Regions from separate parts of the Streptomyces lunalinharesii genome, predicted to be linked through region 2. Evidence: riboswitches for the same ligand, from Rfam matches in the RefSeq annotation. Region 2 holds a riboswitch; each other region holds the start of a gene.
The links. A riboswitch is a leader RNA that binds a small molecule or an ion and turns the genes downstream of it on or off. The one in region 2 is predicted to bind magnesium.

Region 1 (4,720 bases), on a different contig from region 2:
GCACCGGGGTCGCTCAGGAGGCGCTCGATGTCGCGCACCAGTGCCTGCGGATCGACGCCCTTGGCGTCCACCTCCAGGGTGCGGCCGTCCCGGGCGCTCACGGTGATCCGGAGGTCGGAGCGCCGCTGGGCGATCCAGGTGGACAGGCAGTTGGCCAGCACCGCGCCCACGCCGCCGGAGCCGACGGCCACCGCGAGCACGTCCAGCGCCCCGCCCATCTCGCCGGGCGCGGGCGGCGCGTGCACCGCCCGCACCCGGCCGCGCAGTCCGTCCTCGTGGCGCAACCACTCCAGCAGGGAGGGCAGTTGGGCCGCCGCGCCGGGCAGGCGCAGCCGCAGTTCCGGTACTCCGTCGGTCATCACGCGACCATCCTGGCCGATGCGCGCGCCGCCCGGTCCCGGACCGCGAAAAACGCGCGTGGCACAGGGGCCCGGGCGGAGCGTGCGCGGCGCCGGACTCACGCCAACGCGGCCTGATCCGGGGCGACGTCGGACGCGTCGAGGTGCCAGTGCAGGTCGCGGACGTCCGGTTCCAGGGAGAGCCGGGCGATGACCTGTTCCAGGGCCTGCGCGAGGTCGCCGGAGACGGTCACCGAGGCGCGGATGCCGGTGGTGTCCTCGGCGTCCCGCCGGGCCCGCAGACCGATGGGGGTCAGTCCGGACGAGGTGAGCGCCTGGAGCAGAAGGGCGCGGATGTGCGTCTCCGCGCGGCGCTCGCAGACCACGTGCACGGTGGCGAGCACGGCCGCGTCGGGGTCGGATCCGGCCGCCGGGGCCCGGTCCAGCAGCCGCCCCGCCGGGCGCAGCACGAGGTGCACGGCGAGGACGGCGAGGGTGCCGAGGGCGGCGAGTTCGAGGCGCCCGGAGGCGGCCAGCACGCCGACCGCCGCCGAACACCACAGGGTGGCCGCGGTGTTCAGGCCGCGCACCCCCGCCCCGTCGCGCAGGATCACCCCGCCGCCGAGGAAGCCGATGCCGGAGACGACGTACGAGGCGACGCGGGTAGGGCTGCCGGAGTCCCCGACGGCGGTGCTGTAGAGGACGAAGAGCGTGGCCCCGGCCGCGACCAGGGCGTTGGTGCGCAACCCCGCCATCCGGGCGCGCCATTGGCGCTCGACACCGATGAGCGCTCCGCAGGCCACGCCGGTGGCGAGTCGGACGAGGAAGTCGACGACGGTCAGGGTGTGCATGGGAGCACCTCCTCGGGAACGGGTGGGGTGGGGGACGGGTGCCGGCGGCGGGCCGGGCACCTCACTGGGCGAGCGCCACTTCGACGAGCTTGACGACGACCAGGACCATGGCGAGCAGCAGATACGTCCGCAGCGCGGTCAGGCCGATCTTGTGCCCGGTGGAGAGCACCGGCCGGGGCAGCCGCTCCAGGGGCGGCATCCGCCAGTCGTCGCGGCCGGTGCGGTCCACCGGACGGCCGCCGCGCGCCCAGCCCTTGCGGCGCCGCCGCAGCTCCGCGTACCCGAGCGCCAGCACCCCGGCCGCGCCGCAGCCCGCCATGAGGGTGAGGATGCTGCCCGCGTCGATGTCCGGGAAGAGGACCGCGGCGGTGAGGATCACCGAGAGGGTGACCAGGACGCCGACGACGGCGGCGGTGAAGGCGTTGGTGCGGGGGCCGTTGACCCACGGGCCGAGCACCGCCCGGTCGTTGCACAGGAGCAGCAGGAAGACGGAGGCGGACGGCAGCAGCACTCCGGCCAGGGTCTGCACGCCCTCGGTGAGCAGGCCCAGCGGCGCCCCGGGCAGCAGCACGATCGTGGCGGCCGCGGCGACCAGGCCCGCGTAGACGGCGTAGAAGCCCTTGGCGCCGCCGACGCCGCGGTGCAGGGAGTGCCGGATGCCGAAGACGTCGCCGATGGCGTACGCGGTGGACAGGGACACCGCGAAGGCGCCGATGATCGAGGCGTCCAGCAGGGCGATGGCGAACAGCACCCCGGCGAGCTTGCCGGCGTGGGCGGCCAGGCCGTGCGCGATGCCGGCGGTGTCGGTGAAGGCACCGGCGCCCGCGGTGCCGGCGAAGGCGGCGGCGGTGCATCCCATCAGGGCGGCGGCGCCGAGCACCACGATGGCGATGCCGATCCACAGGTCGGCCTTCTCGTAGCCCATGAAGCGCGGGGTGATCCGCTTGTCGATGACGTAGGACTGCTGGAAGAAGAGCTGCCAGGGCGCGACGGTGGTGCCGACGATGCCGATGATCAGCAGCAGCACCGCGGACGGCCCGCCGGGCCCGTCGGGCAGGTGCGGGACGACGAAGTCGTGGGCCATCTGCCCGGTGGACGGGTGCACCAGGAAGTACAGCGGGACGAGCAGCAGGGACGCCGCGCACAGGGCGATGGCGATCCGTTCGAACCTGCGGAACGACCCGGTGAAGGCGGACGCGATGATGACGGCCGCGGCCAGCAGGACCGCGCCGACCTTGGGCAGTCCCAGGTACCCGGCGGCGAGGGTGATGCCGATGAACTCCGTCACCAGCGTCAGCGCGTTGAGCAGGAACAGGTCGATGACCGAGAAGGCGCCCCAGAACTTCCCGAACCGCTCCAGGATGAGCCGCGCGTGCCCCACCCCGGTGACGGCGCCCAGTCGGAGCACCATCTCCTGGTTGACGTAGAGCACCGGGACGAGCAGCAGCAGGGTCCACAGCAGGTGGGTGCCGTAGTTCTGGCCGGCCTGGCCGTAGGTGGTGAAGGCGCCGGCGTCGTTGTCGCCGACCATCACGATCAGGCCGGGGCCGGCGATGGCGAGCAGGGTCTTGAGCTTGGCGGGCAGGCCCCGGCGCGGGGCGGTGTCGTCGTGCCGGATGGTGCCGAGCGCGCCGCGGATGTCACCGGTGTGCGCGTCGTCGAGCACGGCGGTGGACGGCGGGGCAGGGGCCGTGGTGCGGACGGTGGTCTCGGTCATGGCGAACTCCCAAGTCCCCCGGGCGGGGGAGGTGTTGGGGGCGCGAGGCAGGCATCTTCCCTGCGCGGGAGCGCAGCACGGCGACCCGTGTCGGCGCCTGGCCGTACGGGGGCGTGGTGCGGCGGACGGGCCGCGCAGGGAAGGTGGCTACCGCGTGCCGGAAGAATGCGAGGGCAAGCGGAGGTGGGGCCGATGATGGCCCGGACTACTGCAATCCATGTCTCTCGCCTCCTTCCGGCCGGGGCGCTCGGGACGCGCCGTCGTCGATCCGGCAAGGAGCGGCCGGTCACCGTCGACCGGCTCACCCCCACTCGTCAGAGCTTTGGCACGTCACGGCGTAGCCCCGGGCGGGGCAGCCACTTGGGGTCACCCCTTGGGCCGGGGAGACCTGTCCTGATCCGGAGCGTCTCTCGACGGGTGGGATCAGTGGCCTGTGTCCGTGACGACGCCTCACCGAACGAGGTGCGTGCTTCGTCAAACCTCTAGGAGTCTAGACCCTCTCGATGGATACTTGCGCAATTGTGCAACTTTTTGACCGACTCTTAACCCCGCGGCCACCGGCTGCCGCCGTCCCGGTCCGGCTGCTGGACACCGTCCGGTCGTCGGGTGAGCATGAGGCCCATGTCGGAGCGCGATCCCGGGCCCGGAGAAACGGGCGGAGCCGGTACCGAAGCCGAGCGGCTGGACCGCATCGAGGCGCTGCTGGCGCCCGCCGTGACGGGGCTGGAGGAGGCCGGGCGCCGGTTGCGGCCGGCCTGGCGGCGGGTGACCCGCGGCGAGCCCCGCTGGCCCTCGACGCTCGCGGTGCTGGTGGCCGTGGTGCTGCAGTGGTTGCTCCCGGAGCGGCTGACGATCCACCCGGATTGGCTGCTGCCGGGGCTGGAGACCGCGCTGCTGCTGGTGTTGGTGGCGGCCGACCCGTTCCGCATCGAGCGGGCCTCCCCGTTGTACCGGTGGACGGGGCTGGCGCTGATCGTGCTGATCAGCACGGCGAACGGCTGGTCGGCGGTGCGCCTGGCGGTCGGCCTGGTGCGCGGCATCGAGGGCGGGGACGCCGGCCAACTGCTCGTGACCGGCGGCGGCATCTGGCTCACCAACATCATCGCCTTCGCGCTCTGGTACTGGGAGTCGGACCGCGGGGGCCCGGTCGCCCGGGCCCGTGCCGTGCGCCGCTACCCGGACTTCCTCTTCCCGCAGATGGCGACGCCGCAGTTGGCCCCCGAGCACTGGGAGCCGCAGTTCGCCGACTACCTGTACCTGTCGTTCACCAACGCCACCGCCTTCAGTCCCACCGACGTGATGCCGCTGAGCCGCTGGGCGAAGCTGCTGATGCTGTTGCAGTCGGCGGTCTCGCTGCTGACCGTCGTCCTGGTGGTGGCCCGGGCCGTGAACATCCTCAAGTAGGCGGCGCCGGCGCCCCGTTGGTGACGTCCACGGGCGTTGCGGGGTGTGCCGGGCGCACGGTGAGGGTATGGCCGCGTCATGACACCGCGATGAGGCCGGCGTGAGAAGTCGATGAATATGTGCTCAGTTGCGCAATCATTTAGGCAAGGCTTGACCGGTTGACCCGTAACCGATCGGGATCACGCCTCTGACCTGGGGTTTTGTCGCCCCGGGGGAGTGGTGCCGAAAACAATCCCCGGCCGGAGTCAATTCTTTCCCACGCCGTGGTCAGGCGCCGTGGGCGCTTTCCCGGCGCTGCCTGCCCAAGCGCCCGGTAGCCGCTTTCACAGCACGTTCGAATTGCGGAACAGACCGCCCGGCAGGCGAACCCCCTGCCTGAGCAGCGGCATCTCTAGGGGCGAACGTCCGAG
Region 2 (4,720 bases):
AAGACCATGGCGGTGCCGGGGTTGGCGCCGGTCAGCGGGGTGCCGCGGTAGGCCACGGTGCCGCTGCTGGGCGGGATGAGGCCGGCCAGGCAGCGCAGCAGGGTGGATTTGCCGGAGCCGGACTTGCCGAGCAGGGCGACGATCTCCCCGGCGCGGATGGTGAGGTCGATGCCGGTGAGGACCGGGAGTTCGCCGTCGGCGCCGGCGTAGGACTTGGTCAGGGCCTCGGCGGACAGCAGGACGTCGCCGTCGGCCGGGCGGGGCCGGTGTGGCTGCGGGGTGCTTGCGGTCCGGCGGGCGCGGAGGTTGCGGAGGGCACTGAGGACCATGGGGGCTCCAAAGCTGTCGGGCTGCGGGTCAGGCGGCGTAGCGGGTTTCGGCCAGGCGGTACAGGCGGCGCCAGAAGAGGCGGTTGAGACCGACGACGTACAGGCTCATGACGGCGACGCCGGCGATCAGGCGCGGGAAGTCGCCGTGGGCGGTGGCGTGGGAGATGTAGGCGCCCAGGCCGGTGGCGGTGAGGGTGGTGGCGCCGAACGGGACGATCTCGGAGACGATCGAGGCGTTCCAGGCGCCGCCCGAGGCGGTGATCCCGCCGGTGACGTACGAGGGGAAGATGCCCGGGAGGATCAGCCGCCGCCAGCGTTGCCAACCGGCGATGCCCAGGTCGTCCATGGCTTCGCGGAGGTCGGTGGGGATGGACATGGCACCGGCGATGGTGTTGAAGAGGATGTACCACTGGGCGCCCAGCGCCATCAGCAGGACGCCGCCGACGTCGAGGGACAGCCCGGTCCTGAGGAAGAACCAGACGGCGAGCGGGAAGAGGAAGTTGGCCGGGAAGCTCGCCAGGATCTGGACCAACGGCTGGGCGATGCGCGTCAGTTTTGGCGAGAAGCCGATCCGGACACCGATGGGCACCCAGACCAGGGTTGCCCCGACGACCACCACGACCACCCGGGCGAGGGTCGCCAGGCCCAAGAGCAGGGGCTCGGCGAAGACGCCGAGCCCGGTGCGGTCGCGCAGGTAGCCGAAGAGGTCGATCAGGCCCCAGAGGATCATGCCGCCGGCCACGACGGCGAAGGCGATGTCGCCGGTGTGCTGCCGGCGTCGGTCGGTGAACAGGGGTCGGTCGTCGGTACCGAGGATCCGGCCTGCTCGGGCCAGCCCCCGCCCCACCGGCCGCAACAGGCGTCCGGCCAGTTCGGGCCAGTGCGAGCGGCGCAGGAAGTCGAGGACGTAGGAGCGTTGGACCTCGCTCGCCTCGGACTGCTCGTTCTTGAACTTCTCCACCCAGGCCGTCAGTGGGCGCCAGAAGAGGAAGTTCACGCCGATGACCATGACGGCCATGGTGACGATCGCCCAGCCGATCTTGCCGAGGTCGCCGTCGGCGATGGCGGCACCGGCGTAGGAGCCGACGCCGGGCAGGGCGTAGTCGCGGTTGTTGACGCTGATGGCCTCGGAGGCGACGAGGAAGAACCAGCCGCCGCCGAAGCTCATCATGCCGTTCCACACCAGCCCGATCGCCCCCGCCGGCAGTTCCACCTTCCAAAAGCGCATCCAGCGGGTGAAGCGGAACGAGCGGGAGAGTTCGTCCAGTTCGCGCGGGAGGGAGGTGAGGGAGTGGTAGAAGCCGAAGGTCATGTTCCACGCCTGCGAGGTGAAGATCGCGAAGATGGAGGCGCACTCCAGGCCCAGCATCGAGCCCGGGAACAGGGCGATGAACCCGGTCACCGCGACGGTGAGGAACCCCAGTACCGGCACGGACTGGAGGATGTCCAGGGCCGGGATGAGGATCCGCTCCAGGCGGCGGCTGCGGGCGGCGGCGTAGGCGTAGACGAAGGTGAAGACCGTCGAGGCCGCGAGCGCGACGAACATCCGCAGCAGGCTGCGCGCGGCGTCGTAGGGCAGTTGGCCGGGGTCGGTGTCGACGTGGACGTTCTGGCCGGTGGCGAAGCGGACCGTGGTGCCCTGGCCCACCCGCAAGGTGGCGTACAGCAGGACCAGCACGGCGGCGGCGACCACCACGTCCACCCAGCCCATCCGGGACATCCGGCCGGCGACCCGGGAGGGCAGGGAGGCCCGCACGACCTCAGGGCGGGTGGGGAACGACGACATCACATCAACCTCCGACCACACTGTGGCCCCGATGCCGCCCGCACCGCGACCGTGGCGGACGGCCATGGCGTGGGGACGGGGCGGTTTTCCGGCCCGGCGTGGGAGTAATCAGACAGGGGGAGAGCGCCTGCCGCGGGGACGTGCCACGGCTCGTGCGGCGTGATCGAGGCGAACGGGCGAGGCGCTGCGGGCTCGGCCACGGCTGCCGGGTGGACGCCGGAGGGTGTGGCGGACGCGTCAGTGGCTGCCGGTGAGGCAGCGGGGACTGAGGGGGTCTTGACCCATGGCTGCCTCCGTTCCGTGATGCGGTTCCACGGCGTCCGCCGGAGGCCGCACCCGAAGTGCGGCGGGACGTGCGCCGCGAGCAGTCTGCCGCTTATTGCATCCATACGCAAATAAAAGCGGCGCTGGCGGCATGGCCGACGGAGGTCGACCGTCAGCTCTACTTGCGTCGATGTGCAAATAGGTGCAGACTCTGAGGCGTTTGAAGAGGGCACCTCGTTCGGTGAGGCGTCTGCAACGGACACAGGCCACTGACCCCACGACGTCGAGAGACGCCCAGGGTCAGGACAGGTCTCCCCGGCCCAAGGGGTGACCCCAAGTGGCTTCCCCGTACCGGGGATTACGCCGTGCAGTGCCAAAGCTCTGACGAGTTGGGGTGAACCGGCCCGGGAGGCCGGTCCGCTCCTTGCCGAGTCGTACGGCGCCCCCGCGCGCCCCGGCCGGGAGGAGGCGAAAGACATGGACCGCGGTCCTCATAGTCCGGGCCACAGTAGGCCCCACCTCCGCCTGCCCTCGCTCCGTCCCGGCATGCGGTAACCACCCTCCGCGCACTTCGCGCCCCTGCCCCGGCACCCGTGCGGCCTGCCGCCGCCGCGGGTCGTCGGCCTGCGTACCGAGGGCGACCGGTTGCTCCTGCATGCCCGAAAACCTCCCCCCTCGGGGGAACGGGAGGCCCTGCCATGACCGAAACCACGCTCACCACCCATCCGGCCGCTCCGGCACCGCGCGCCGCCGTCCTCGACGACGCCCACGTCGGCGACATCCGCGGCGCCCTGGGCACCATCAAGCAGGACGACACCGCTCCGCGCCACAGCCTGTCCGCGAAGCTCAAGACCCTGCTCGCGATCATCGGCCCCGGCCTGATCGTGATGGTCGGCGACAACGACGCCGGCGCCTTCGGCACCTACACCCAGGCCGGCCAGAACTACGGCACCCGCCTGTTGTGGACCCTGCTGCTGCTCGTGCCCGTCCTGTACGTCAACCAGGAGATGGTGCTCCGGCTGGGCGCCGTCACCGGAGTGGGGCACGCGCGGCTCATCCTGGAGCGGTTCGGGAAGTTCTGGGGCGCGTTCTCGGTCATCGACCTGTTCCTGCTCAACGCGCTGACCATCGTCACCGAGTTCATCGGCGTGACCCTCGCCGTTGGCTACCTCGGACTGCCGAAGACCGCCAGCGTGCTGGTCGCCGCGGCGGTGGTGATCGTCGCCGCGTCCACCGGGTCGTTCCGCCGCTTCGAACGCACCGCGGTCCTGCTGTGCCTGGGCTCGCTGCTGCTGATCCCGATCTACTTCATCGCCCACCCCGCCACCTCGCAGATGGCGCACGACTTCGTCGTCCCCGGTCTGCCGGCGCACTCCCAGCTCTCCGACGTCATGCTGCTGATCATCGCGATCGTCGGCACGACCGTGGCGCCCTGGCAGCTGTTCTTCCAGCAGTCCTACGTCATCGACAAGCGCATCACCCCGCGCTTCATGCGCTACGAGAAGGCCGACCTGTGGCTCGGCATCGTCATCGTGGTCCTCGGCGCCGCGGCGATGATGGGCTTCACCGCGGTTGCATTCGCCGGCACCGGCGGCTTCGGGAAGTTCGACGACGCGGCGGGCGTCGCACACGGCCTGGAGGCGTACGCGGGCAAGACCGCCGGCGTGCTCTTCGCCATCGCGCTGCTCGACGCCTCGATCATCGGCGCCTCGGCCGTGTCACTGTCCACCGCCTACGCGCTCGGCGACGTCCTGGGCCTCAAGCACTCCCTGCACCGCGGCATCAAGGGCGCCAAGGGCTTCTACGCCGTCTTCGCCGGCCTCATCCTCGCCGCCGCGATCATCGTGATCATCCCCGGCTCCCCGCTGGGCCTGCTGACCGAAGGCGTGCAGACCCTCGCCGGCGTCCTGCTGCCCTCCGCCTCGGTCTTCCTGCTCCTGCTGTGCAACGACCGCGCCGTACTGGGCCCGTGGGTCAACGGCAAGGCCACGAACGTCTTCACCTCCTTCGTGGTCGCCGTCCTCGTCACCCTCTCCGTCATCCTGACCGCCGCCGTCCTCTTCCCCGACCTCACCTCCGCCGCGATCCTCGACATCATGGCGATCTGCGGCGTCGCCGGCCTGCTCGCCCTCGGCTACGCGGAACTGCGCCGTCGACGCAAGGGCTGGAGCAGCAGCGGCCGGCCCGTCGACCGCACCGGCAAGGAAACCTGGCGGATGCCCCCGCTGGACCAACTGCCCGCCCCCGTCCTGTCCACCGGCCGCAAGGTCGGCCTGACCGCCCTGCGCACCTACCTGCTGGTCGCCATGGCCCTGGTGATCGTCCGCATCGTCCAACTCGC
Region 3 (4,720 bases), on a different contig from region 2:
TGGACGCCGGTTACGATTCGGTCAAGACCCGCGCTCTGCTCGAAGAGCGCGGTTTTCACGGCCACATCGCGCACAAAGGTAAGAATGCACCAATCCAGGCCAGCCGGCGTTGGCACGTGGAGCGCACCCACGCCTGGCAGAACGCCTTCCACCGGCTCGCCCGCTGCTACGAGCGGCGAGCCACCATCATCGACGCCTTTTTCGATCTCGCCGACACGATTATCACCGTGCGTAGCCTGAGACGGCAGGCGTGGGTGACCCACCGCTGGAACGAACGCCCGAACCGCCGACCGTGACCCACGCCCTACCTGCGCGACCTCTAAGACGCCCGTCGCGCACGAGACCCAGACCTGCGCCAGACAGATCGCGCGTCGCCAGCCGACCAGTGATCGACGACCACACGGCGCCGAGCAGTGCACGGCAAATGGTGGGCGAAGCGGATGCCGAGTGGCTGCCGACGTCCTCCGGGGCGGCGACCGTCGGTTCCGTGCCGCTCCCGTCCAGGATTCGGGTCCGCGGCGAGGCCGTCTCCGGCCTGGACGCCTTCACCCGCCGCAGCCTTCCCGTTCTCCTCGCCGGTCCGCGGAGCCCGGTCCCTGGTACGCATCACAGACGACCTGAGCACCGTTGGCCTGGCCCACCGTCGCTCCGCGCGTCGTCAGATTCCCCCCGCGGCGGCTCTGCTCACCGGTGCCGCCGCGCTACCGACCGCGAAAGAGACGCCAGTGGAATCCTTGCGCAGTTCTTACGCAATCGGCGCTCCCGTAAACGAAGTTGTGGGTAAGTGGCCCAGTGCTGGTGGAGCGCGGACGTTCTCGCCGGATGGCCGCGTGCCTGCTGAGGCTGTGTCAAGGCGCCGGTGCCGGGGCCGCCATCCCCTGATGCCGGCGTCAGCCACTGACCCCACCGCACCGAACCGGAACACCGTCTGGGGCAAAGCCCCTTGACCGGGAGCCAAAGCATGACGATCTACGAGCACCTGCCTCACCCGCACATCGCCTCCCGGCGCGCTCAGGGGCCGGTGAAAGTCACCGATCAACTCCCCGCGGGCAATGCAGTCAGCCGGTTCAACACCAGGATCGCGATCCTGGTCACCCGAGTGGTCGGCAGCATGTGGTGTGCCTACGCGTTTGCACTGTTCGATCTGATCAGCCTCCCGGACGCGATCCAGGCCGGGGCGTCCGCCATCGTCTCCTGGGTTGCGCAGACGTTCCTGCAACTGGTGCTGCTCTCCGTGATCATGGTCGGCCAGAACGTGCAGGCCGCCGCGTCGGACAGGCGTGCCACGGCGACCTTCCACGATGCGAGTGCGACCCTGCATGAGGTGGCGCACGTGCAGGCCCATCTCGCCGCGCAGGACGCTCTGTTGACCCGAATCGCCGAGAGGATCGGCCTGGAACCCGTACCTGTCGCCGAAACGCTCTCGGGTGACGATGCGCTGGAACAGTCATCAACCGAGTGATGTGCCGGTCGCTCCCGCCGCCGCTGTTCGCCTGACTGCTCGACGTACTTGCCCGGGGACCGGCGCAAGCTCCAGTTGTGGGCGACCAGGCGAGTCGTCAAGTCCCGTCGACGGAGCCGACGGCCTGCCGCGCCAAGTCGTCAATGGCCCCACACATCTGCGTAGCGAGCTGATGGGCGGTATGTCGTTAAGACTTGGTCAACTAGTTGCGCCGATGCGCAAGTAGCGAGCATGCTTGTGGACGTTTGAAGGAGGCACCTCGTTCGGTGAGGCGTCTGTACGGATACAGGCCACTGACCCCACGACGTCGAGAGACGCCCAGGTTCAGGACAGGTCTCCCCGACCTAAGGGGTGACCCCAAGTGGCTTCCCCGGCACGGGGATTACGCCGTGCAGTGCCAAAGCTCTGACGAGTAGGGGTGAACCGGCTATGGGGCCCGGTCCGCTCTCTGCCGCGTCGAAACGGCCCAATCGCGCGCCCGACCGGAAGGAGGCGAGAAACATGGACGACAGCAGTGGTAGTAGTCCGAGCCACAGTAGGTCGCTGACCCGTATGTCCTTCTCGACCTCCGGTACGCGATAACCCCTTCTCCCTACGCGTTCGCGGATCCCCTTCGCAAGTCACCCGTGCGGCCTCGCCGACCCGGGCGGCCGGGCTGCGCGCCCGCAGGGCAAGCATTCCGCGCGCCATCGAACCTCTCGCCCACACCCGGCACGTGACGGGGTTTCACCGTCACCTTCGCTGACAGTCCCCCGACCCGAGAGAGGCAGCCATGAAACTCCACCACCGGCCTGTCCGCCACACGTTGCTGGCCCGGATCTCCGGCGTGCGCCGACGCCACGACTCCGTTCCACGTCCGCTGTCGACGCCGCGGGAGGCCGCGGATCTTCCCCAGGCGCCGGTCCACCGTATCCGCGGCCTCGTCGTCGACCACGGAACCCGTCGGGTGTCGGCCGGCGGACGGCAAGTGAATCTCACCTGCATGGAGTTCGAGCTCCTCGCTCATCTGGTGGCCAACCGATGCCGGGTCTACACCCGCGAGGAGCTGATGGCGCTGGTGTGGCAGCAGTCCGCCATGGGAGGCATGCGCACGATCGACGTACACATCGCCCGGCTGCGCCGGAAGCTCGGTCCCGGGCACCGGGCGCTGATCCGCACCGTACGGCACGTCGGTTACGCCTTCGAGCCGTCGGCCACGACCAAGCTCCGCAGTTGAAGAAGGGACGGCCGACGACTCGTTCGTCGGCGTTCGCCGCCCTCGAGAGTCTCCAAGGGACACCGTCATGCGATTCCTGTTCCGTTCCTCCATCAGGCAGAACAACCGCCCCGGCACCGAGACGCCAGTCGCCCGGTCACGCGAGCTGGTCACCCTCCATGTCCACTGCGACCGGGGCGCCGAGAACAAGGTGCGCGCGCTGTGCGTGCTGGCCATGGGCCGGCCCGGCGCTCGTGTCGAGGCCGTGCGCGTCGATCCGTCCGATGCGTTCACCGCTCACCTGCGCCTGACGGTCACCCTGGACGGCACGGCCACCAGTCTGCTGGACCGGCTCCTCGACATGCTCTCCGGCATGCCGTCCGTGCGGGACCTGCACTGGCACCGACACGACGTTCCTGGCAATCTCGCCGTCACCACGGATAGAGGATGCCCTGGTACTTGCGCTCGCTGAGTCCGATGTCGTCCTGTTCCCGGCTCGCACGACCGCCGTGCCGCTCACGGTCACCGAAATCGCCACCGCGACAACGACGTTGGAGGCTGCGGCCGGCCCTGCTCTCTGCCGCCCCGTGGCCCGCCCGGCACCGGCGCGCGTAGACGGCCGAGGCGAGAACACGGCGGAACGCGGGGCGGTCGTTCGTTCGACATATCCTTGCGCTGTGGCGGACTGGTGGCGTTTTCTGGTGAATGCGTTCTGGGCTGTGGACCGGGCGCTGGGTGGGCAACGGCGTCCGACCCGGATTCAGAAATGGGTGGCCCGACACCCGGTAGGCGCCGGCCTGTGCATGGCTGCGCCCTTCACGCTCGCCTTCTTGATGTTGTCGCGTGAGGACGAACCCGACGACCCCTTTTTCGCCGTGCTGTTCGGACTGCTTCTGGCTGTCGTCTTCGGTCTCACGGCCGTCTCGGAACGGCTCCGACAGCGCCGTCTCAAGCGTCTGGGCCTATGGGACGGATCATGAGGCCAAGGCTGATGGGGGCGTCCGGTGCTCGGCTCCCGAAGGGCGGTGCGCCAGCCGCCTCTGGGACGGACCGTCGTCCCGTGCTCGGGCGTTGGCGAGGCGGGAGGAGTCGGCGCCGGTCCTGATGCGGATGCCGTTGATGGCCCGTTGATCCACGACGGCCGCCCGCAGACGCGGGCCGAGCCGATCGCTCGGCAGTGACATGGTGGCGCCGGCGAGCCGATTCAGCGAGCTAGGTGAGGCGTGGGGCAAGGCGCATGGTTGCCTTCCTTCGCCCTGCGGTGCCGAGTGGGGGTGGCGGTGGGTGGGGAGGTCCCGCCGCCACCCCGGTAGGGGAGTGGCCAAGTGCCGAGGCCAGTGCTTCAGTTGCCGAGGGCTACCTGGACGATCTTGCGGACGCCCCGGACCTGGACGAGGACGATGACGGGCAGGAGTAGCACGCCGCGCGCCCTTCGGCTCACGTCGCGTGAGGGGCGCCGTGGCGTAGGCCGTCGAGGAGGAGGTTGGTGATCTGGCGGGCTTCGTCGAGCCACCCGTCGCTCACGCGCATGGCGCAGATACCGCCCAGGGCCCGCAGCAGGGTGGGGCCGGTGACGTCGCCGCGGACGGTGCCGGCCGCGGATCCGGCCTTGAGGAGGCGGGTGAGGGCGTCGCCCATGCGGATGCGGGCGTCGTCGAAGACCGGTGAGTCGCTCGCCATGATGCTCTCCAGCGCGACGGACATCCCCTTGCCCACGGCCGCGTGGTCGACCAGCAGGAGCAGGAAGCGGCGCAGGGCCTCCTGTGGGGCGTGGTGCTCCAGCAGCTGCTCGGGTGCGGCGCACAGGTCGTCGACTTCCTTGCGGTAGACCTCCTCGATCAGTGCCTCGCGGGTCTCGAAGTGCCGGTAGAGCGTTCCGACGGCGACTCCGGCGCTGCGGGCGATCTCTTCCACGTGCGCGTCGGTGTCACCGGCGAGGAATGCTTCGCGGGCAGCGGACAGCAGGGCTTCACGGTTGCGGCGCGCGTCGGCGCGCAGCGGGCGTGGTGACGGCAAGGAACCTCCATAAGGTGAGTCCGGTTCCGTTTATGTGTATCGTTTCC

Region 1: another riboswitch for magnesium. It lies ahead of ABD385_RS01055 (NRAMP family divalent metal transporter); the one in region 2 lies ahead of ABD385_RS24920 (NRAMP family divalent metal transporter).
Region 3: another riboswitch for magnesium. It lies ahead of ABD385_RS39790 (winged helix-turn-helix domain-containing protein); the one in region 2 lies ahead of ABD385_RS24920 (NRAMP family divalent metal transporter).

Annotation. Positions count from the first base shown of each region.
Region 1 covers NZ_BAAARK010000001.1:220,890-225,609, reverse strand. The annotation lists gene ABD385_RS01065 (effector-associated constant component EACC1) at 1-359, opposite strand, end outside; gene ABD385_RS01060 (MgtC/SapB family protein) at 458-1,189, opposite strand; gene ABD385_RS01055 (NRAMP family divalent metal transporter) at 1,251-2,906, opposite strand; M-box (ykoK) riboswitch at 3,205-3,375, opposite strand; gene ABD385_RS01050 (hypothetical protein) at 3,528-4,310, shown strand.
Region 2 covers NZ_BAAARK010000018.1:66,610-71,329, forward strand. The annotation lists gene ABD385_RS24910 (ABC transporter ATP-binding protein) at 1-329, opposite strand, end outside; gene ABD385_RS24915 (ABC transporter permease) at 358-2,115, opposite strand; M-box (ykoK) riboswitch at 2,606-2,780, shown strand; gene ABD385_RS24920 (NRAMP family divalent metal transporter) at 3,078-4,720, shown strand, end outside.
Region 3 covers NZ_BAAARK010000069.1:15,158-19,877, forward strand. The annotation lists partial or broken gene ABD385_RS39780 (IS5 family transposase) at 1-296, shown strand, start outside; gene ABD385_RS39785 (hypothetical protein) at 962-1,462, shown strand; M-box (ykoK) riboswitch at 1,714-1,887, shown strand; gene ABD385_RS39790 (winged helix-turn-helix domain-containing protein) at 2,235-2,678, shown strand; gene ABD385_RS39795 (hypothetical protein) at 2,746-3,129, shown strand; gene ABD385_RS39800 (hypothetical protein) at 3,335-3,637, shown strand; gene ABD385_RS39805 (TetR/AcrR family transcriptional regulator) at 4,095-4,673, opposite strand.